2 regions of the Rossellomorea sp. FM04394 genome follow, and region 1 is predicted to be linked to the other one. Evidence: a T-box and tRNA genes for the amino acid it is inferred to sense, from the RefSeq annotation. Region 1 holds a T-box; the other holds one or more tRNA genes.
The links. The T-box of region 1 lies ahead of trpS (tryptophan--tRNA ligase). A T-box ahead of a tRNA ligase gene usually reads a tRNA of that ligase, here a tRNA-Trp.
Positions count from the first base shown of each region.

Region 2: it has a tRNA-Trp gene. The T-box ahead of trpS (tryptophan--tRNA ligase) is inferred to sense a tRNA for this amino acid. The anticodon was not compared.

Region 1 is NZ_CP168654.1:1,533,049-1,536,185, reverse strand. It holds gene ACCB35_RS07705 (peptide ABC transporter substrate-binding protein) at 1-65, opposite strand, end outside; gene ACCB35_RS07700 (DUF3899 domain-containing protein) at 575-958, shown strand; T-box leader at 1,002-1,234, shown strand; gene trpS (tryptophan--tRNA ligase) at 1,286-2,284, shown strand; gene ACCB35_RS07690 (YjbA family protein) at 2,405-3,137, opposite strand, start outside.
Region 2 is NZ_CP168654.1:1,274,394-1,277,530, forward strand. It holds rRNA gene ACCB35_RS06330 (23S ribosomal RNA) at 1-452, shown strand, start outside; rRNA gene rrf (5S ribosomal RNA) at 751-867, shown strand; tRNA gene ACCB35_RS06340 (tRNA-Asn) at 875-949, shown strand; tRNA gene ACCB35_RS06345 (tRNA-Ser) at 957-1,048, shown strand; tRNA gene ACCB35_RS06350 (tRNA-Glu) at 1,068-1,142, shown strand; tRNA gene ACCB35_RS06355 (tRNA-Val) at 1,184-1,259, shown strand; tRNA gene ACCB35_RS06360 (tRNA-Met) at 1,331-1,404, shown strand; tRNA gene ACCB35_RS06365 (tRNA-Asp) at 1,512-1,588, shown strand; tRNA gene ACCB35_RS06370 (tRNA-Phe) at 1,606-1,681, shown strand; tRNA gene ACCB35_RS06375 (tRNA-Thr) at 1,695-1,770, shown strand; tRNA gene ACCB35_RS06380 (tRNA-Tyr) at 1,790-1,873, shown strand; tRNA gene ACCB35_RS06385 (tRNA-Trp) at 1,908-1,981, shown strand; tRNA gene ACCB35_RS06390 (tRNA-His) at 1,993-2,068, shown strand; tRNA gene ACCB35_RS06395 (tRNA-Gln) at 2,108-2,179, shown strand; tRNA gene ACCB35_RS06400 (tRNA-Gly) at 2,184-2,258, shown strand; tRNA gene ACCB35_RS06405 (tRNA-Cys) at 2,266-2,339, shown strand; tRNA gene ACCB35_RS06410 (tRNA-Leu) at 2,349-2,432, shown strand; tRNA gene ACCB35_RS06415 (tRNA-Gly) at 2,437-2,510, shown strand; gene ACCB35_RS06420 (carbohydrate ABC transporter permease) at 2,983-3,137, shown strand, end outside.

The DNA of each region.
Region 1 (3,137 bases):
CATGCAGCCAAGAAAGTACTTAGAGCCAGAAGAAGAACTAGCAAGAATGAAAACTTTTTCTTCATCTTGAAATTGACCTCCTCGTAAATCTCATATTTATTTATCTTCTAATTTTCAGAAGATTTGTTACTTATTATACATGATAGAGAAATTATTGCAATATGAATTTAACAGTTTTTTTGCGAAATTATCAGATTAATAGGTATATTGTTATTAAAACCTTGATACATAAGGCTTTTATCTGTTTATTTTAGAGAGTTTGTCCCATTACAATTGTTACAAATGTAAATTTCAAATATGGCAACCTCAAATGTTTTGTGCAGGATTTTTCATCCACTGCCCCCTACTTCTATTATAAATATAAGATTCCCAGACTAAATATAAATAATAGAATATATACTTTATTCGTTCACAGGAATTGTAAACCAGCAGGTGTTTCTAGTGTATACGGTTTATGTGGATTTCTATTCTCTTTTCCCGTGCATTGCACGCTGATTTGAATATATATGAACGATGATTGAATTCTACTTTATCCATCATGTATACTTTTATAAAAAACAATTTAAGGAGTACTATGAAACGAATTAATTTTTTCTACATTCTTACACTGCTGTTTTTCATCATCGCCTTTGGGGCTGCTATTCTACAGGGCAAAAACCTGCTTCTTTCTATTATAGACAGTTTGTTCATTATCGGAATTACCTATGCTGTCATAGGGGCCCTCCTCTATATTATTCAAAAGGGATTTTTCAATGGGATCGTGTATGCCCTTAAGAGATTCAGGAAAAGTACGAAACAAGGAAAATACATCTCTCAGTTCGATGATTTGGATGAAACAAAGGATGCTCATGAAGAATATGGCCACAAGCGCTCATATTCCATTACGAAATCATTTCTTATAGTCGGTACTTTTTCGCTCGTATTTTCCATCGCCTTGTCCTATCTCCTGTATACTTGAATTACGAAACTTTATTTTATATAATAAATGTATATGAATGAGAGTATAAGCGTCGATGAAGAGTAGTACCTTTCATCTTTGAATGATAGAGAGCTTGTGGTTGGTGAGAACAAGTATTCATTGGAAAGGGAATGGACTTCTGAGCTTTATTTGTGAAATTGAGTAGCATATAACGGATCAACCTCACGTTAAAGAGGTTCCATGTTCTCATGGACTAAGCTGACTCATTTGAGTACTTAGGGTGGCACCGCGGAAATGATCCCATTCGTCCCTATCTTTATTAGGCCGGATGGGTTTTTATTTTGTTTATTCAGAGGAGGAAGTTAGATGAAGAAAATCTTTAGTGGGATTCAACCGAGTGGTACGATTACGCTTGGTAATTACATCGGGGCAATGAAGCAGTTCACTGAGCTGCAGGAAGAATACAATTGTTATTTCTGTGTAGTGGATCAGCATGCGATCACGGTGGCACAAGATAAAATGGAGCTTCGGAAGAACATCCGCAGTCTCGCAGCACTCTATATTGCTTGTGGCATCGACCCGGATAAATCAACGCTATTCATTCAATCGGAGGTTCCGGCCCATGCACAGGCAGGGTGGATCCTGCAATGTGTGACATATATTGGTGAGCTTGAAAGAATGACACAATTCAAAGATAAATCACATGGTAAAGAAGCAGTTTCTGCCGGTTTATTAACTTACCCGCCATTAATGGCGGCTGATATCCTGCTCTATGGTACCGACTTAGTCCCTGTGGGAGAAGATCAGAAACAGCATCTGGAATTAACGAGAAATCTTGCTGAGCGTTTCAATAACAAATACAATAATATCTTTACTGTTCCGGAAGTCCGGATTCCTAAAGTGGGCGCACGTGTCATGTCCCTACAGGATCCTCTGAAGAAAATGAGTAAGTCCGATGCTAATCAGAAATCATTTATCACGCTCCTCGATGATCCGAAGCTGATCGAAAAGAAAATTAAAAGTGCTGTAACGGATTCAGATGGTATTGTGAAATACGATAAAGAAAACAAACCAGGGGTATCAAACCTTCTTTCTATCTATTCGATACTTGAAGGCAGCTCTATAGAAGAACTTGAACAAAAGTATGAAGGTAAGGGCTACGGAGATTTCAAATCTGACTTGGCTCAAGTAGTAATCAATGCCATTAAGCCGGTACAGGACCGCTACTATGAATTGATTGATTCAGAAGAGTTAGATGACATCCTTGACCGTGGGGCTGAAAAGGCTAACTTTGCTGCAAACAAAATGCTCAAAAAGATGGAAAAGGCCATGGGACTCGGGCGTAAAGAGAGAAAAAGAAAATAGTGATGGTGCCAAGAGCCGCTCAGGCTCTTGGCTTTTTTATTTCCATTCACGGTCACCACCTTCCCCCCACCAAACAAAAAACCTCAAGCCCATTATAGACTCAAGGTTTTCGTTTACCTACTAATTTACCTTAGGACGATTTTCCACTTCCCATAGTTTTTCAAAGAAGGGTTGTCCCTTAATTAAGTTCTCGCAGAGAGTAAGATGCTTGTCCGACCAGCCATACTGTGTTTCTTCGTACAACATTTGCCAAATTTCTTCAAAGTCCATCTCCTGAATGGTCCGATATCGCTGCGGAGCCCATTCCGTGTACCAGTAACGTATTTCTGCCGTGTTATTTGAGCTGTGGAGCTGATCCAGCGCCATAAATAATAATTGCTTCAACTGTCTTTCTTTTCTTGTCAGACCACTCATCATATAAGGACTCGGTGAAAGAATGTGGTATGAATCCTCTTTCTTTCCTTCAGGCTGAATAGCGTAGTGCATCGTTTCATGACTTTCAACCATTTCATAGACAAGCTGTTCCTGCCTTGGAATGAGCCTGCTTTTTCTTATTGGAACGGTATACCCGATCGTATCCACGGCAAGTATTCCTGTCCCATCCGTGACAATGAAGCAATAATCCAGTTGAATTCGTTCATGGTTTTTTCGCAAGTATGCTTTTTGATAGACATTATTGAGCAGTTGTTGAGGTAACTCTGATAAATCATTCTCGATGTAATGAAACAAAACAGTGTCCACTTTAATGAGAGGAACTTGATCCAATAACTCAATAACATCCTCTTTTCTCCACTCGTGAAAATGACAGACATTGTAGCCATTTTCTTCGCCTTCGAACCAATTTACCCATACA
Region 2 (3,137 bases), 260 kb from region 1:
ATAACAGGCTTATCTCCCCCAAGAGTCCACATCGACGGGGAGGTTTGGCACCTCGATGTCGGCTCATCGCATCCTGGGGCTGTAGTCGGTCCCAAGGGTTGGGCTGTTCGCCCATTAAAGCGGTACGCGAGCTGGGTTCAGAACGTCGTGAGACAGTTCGGTCCCTATCCGTCGTGGGCGCAGGAAATTTGAGAGGAGCTGTCCTTAGTACGAGAGGACCGGGATGGACGCACCGCTGGTGTACCAGTTGTCTTGCCAAAGGCATCGCTGGGTAGCTATGTGCGGAAGGGATAAGTGCTGAAAGCATCTAAGCATGAAGCCCCCCTCGAGATGAGATTTCCCATCACGTAAGTGAGTAAGATCCCTAGAAGATGACTAGGTAGATAGGTCAGAGATGGAAGCATGGCGACATGTGGAGTTGACTGATACTAATCGATCGAGGACTTAACCACACTATAAAGCGGAGGCGGCTTGAACAGAGACGACAAGCATTTCTGGGCAATCAGAAGAGGGTGCCTTTTACCCTCAGCTGATTGAACTGAAATGACTTCGAGTCTCTAGCCGCCGGAGCTGGAATGGTATCTACTTGAAGAAGCAGATACAACATTGGTCGATATTCGGCTTTCTTGACATCAATTCTTTATCTAGTTTTCAGGGAATGAATTTTATACAAAAATATAAAAAAAGCCTTGAAAAATTATATCTACGCGATATAATAGTACTTGTCCTTAAAAAAGAGACAAGAAATTGTCTGGTGACAATGGCGAAGAGGTCACACCCGTTCCCATGCCGAACACGGAAGTTAAGCTCTTCAGCGCCGATGGTAGTTGGGGGATCTCCCCCTGTGAGAGTAGGACGTCGCCAGGCATATCGTTCCGCAGTAGCTCAGTGGTAGAGCTATCGGCTGTTAACCGATCGGTCGCAAGTTCGAATCTTGCCTGCGGAGCCATCATATTGGAGAGCTGTCCGAGTGGCCGAAGGAGCACGATTGGAAATCGTGTAGACGGTTAACGCTGTCTCAAGGGTTCAAATCCCTTGCTCTCCGCCATAACAATTCTTTTTACTAAGGCCCATTGGTCAAGCGGTTAAGACACCGCCCTTTCACGGCGGTAACACGGGTTCGAATCCCGTATGGGTCACCAACACTTTTATCCGAATGTGAAAAACAAACAATTAATATGTTGGAGGATTAGCTCAGCTGGGAGAGCATCTGCCTTACAAGCAGAGGGTCGGCGGTTCGATCCCGTCATCCTCCACCATGATTTTCACGAAGCGTAGTGAAAAAAATCTTCCATATTATATAAGATTATATAAGTTACAATTATATCGTCGCGGGGTGGAGCAGTTCGGTAGCTCGTCGGGCTCATAACCCGAAGGTCGCAGGTTCAAATCCTGTCCCCGCAATACCATTTTTGACTTGGGATAGCATAATCCTTAATGAGTCACGCATGGATAGTTATTTTGACTAACGTCAAGGTAATGAAACCTATTTTGCTAACGCAAAAAGCTTTGGTCCGGTAGTTCAGTTGGTTAGAATGCCTGCCTGTCACGCAGGAGGTCGCGGGTTCGAGTCCCGTCCGGACCGCCATTTTTATTTTACATAGTGGCTCAGTAGCTCAGTTGGTAGAGCAATGGACTGAAAATCCATGTGTCGGCGGTTCGATTCCGTCCTGAGCCACCATTTATTACTTGATGCCGGTGTAGCTCAACTGGTAGAGCAACTGACTTGTAATCAGTAGGTTGGGGGTTCAAGTCCTCTTGCCGGCACCACTCGAGTGATATAATATTTGGAGGGGTAGCGAAGTGGCTAAACGCGGCGGACTGTAAATCCGCTCCTTCGGGTTCGGCAGTTCGAATCTGCCCCCCTCCACCATTTGTTTTTATCTAAGCAGAATATCTATTCTTATAGGGGTATAGTTTAAAGGTAGAACGAAGGTCTCCAAAACCTTTGGTGTGGGTTCGATTCCTACTACCCCTGCCAATTTTATCATGGCGATTGTGGCGAAGTGGTTAACGCACCTGATTGTGGTTCAGGCATTCGTGGGTTCGATTCCCATCAGTCGCCCCATTAAAGTCACATTTTTATTTCCGTGACATATACTATCAGTGGGCTATAGCCAAGCGGTAAGGCATCGCACTTTGACTGCGACATGCGTTGGTTCGAATCCAGCTAGCCCAGTAGTGCGGAAGTAGTTCAGTGGTAGAACACCACCTTGCCAAGGTGGGGGTCGCGGGTTCGAATCCCGTCTTCCGCTCCAATATTAAGGCGGCATAGCCAAGTGGTAAGGCATGGGTCTGCAAAACCCTGATCACCGGTTCAAATCCGGTTGCCGCCTCCAAAATGTAATGCCGGTGTGGCGGAATAGGCAGACGCGCACGACTCAAAATCGTGTTCCTCTGGAGTGCCGGTTCGACCCCGGCCACCGGTACCACATCGCGGGTGTAGTTTAGTGGTAAAACCTCAGCCTTCCAAGCTGATGATGAGGGTTCGATTCCCTTCACCCGCTCCAACTTACATACGACAGGCTTTCTCATTATGAGGAAGTCTTTTTTATTGTCTAATTATGAAAAATCATCTGTTTAGCATGACTTTCATCGTTATTGACGCTTATCTAATCGACTTCGCTCCATTTACTTTCGATCAAGACCAATATATTTTCAAAACTGGACCATTTATTTTCAATTCCACGATTTTATTTTCAAATTTTCCACTTTTATTTTCAATTCCAAGATTTTATTTTCAAAAACTCATTGCACGCTGGGGTCACCTAACTAAACCAAAGAAGTCCAACCTTTTCATATACCCACCACAACACCAAACCCAAACCCATCTAGTCAAAATTTTACACCTTCTTTGTCAATTGAGTTCCCCTTTTTAAGTAAGCGCTACCATTATAATATAAGAAAGCGATTACATAATTAAGGGTGGTGAGACGGGTGGAACCAAAGATTCAGACTGGACCGGTAAGCAGAGACGTACAAATGAAAGCAGTGACGAAGAAGAAGTTCAAGTATAAGAGCTTGCTGACGTATGCTGCCTTTGTTGGACCGGCACTTATATTTTTCTTAGTGATTCAGATTCTTCCATTTTTGATGGGTGTGTATTATTCGTTTACCTCATGGAATGGTGTCAGCTC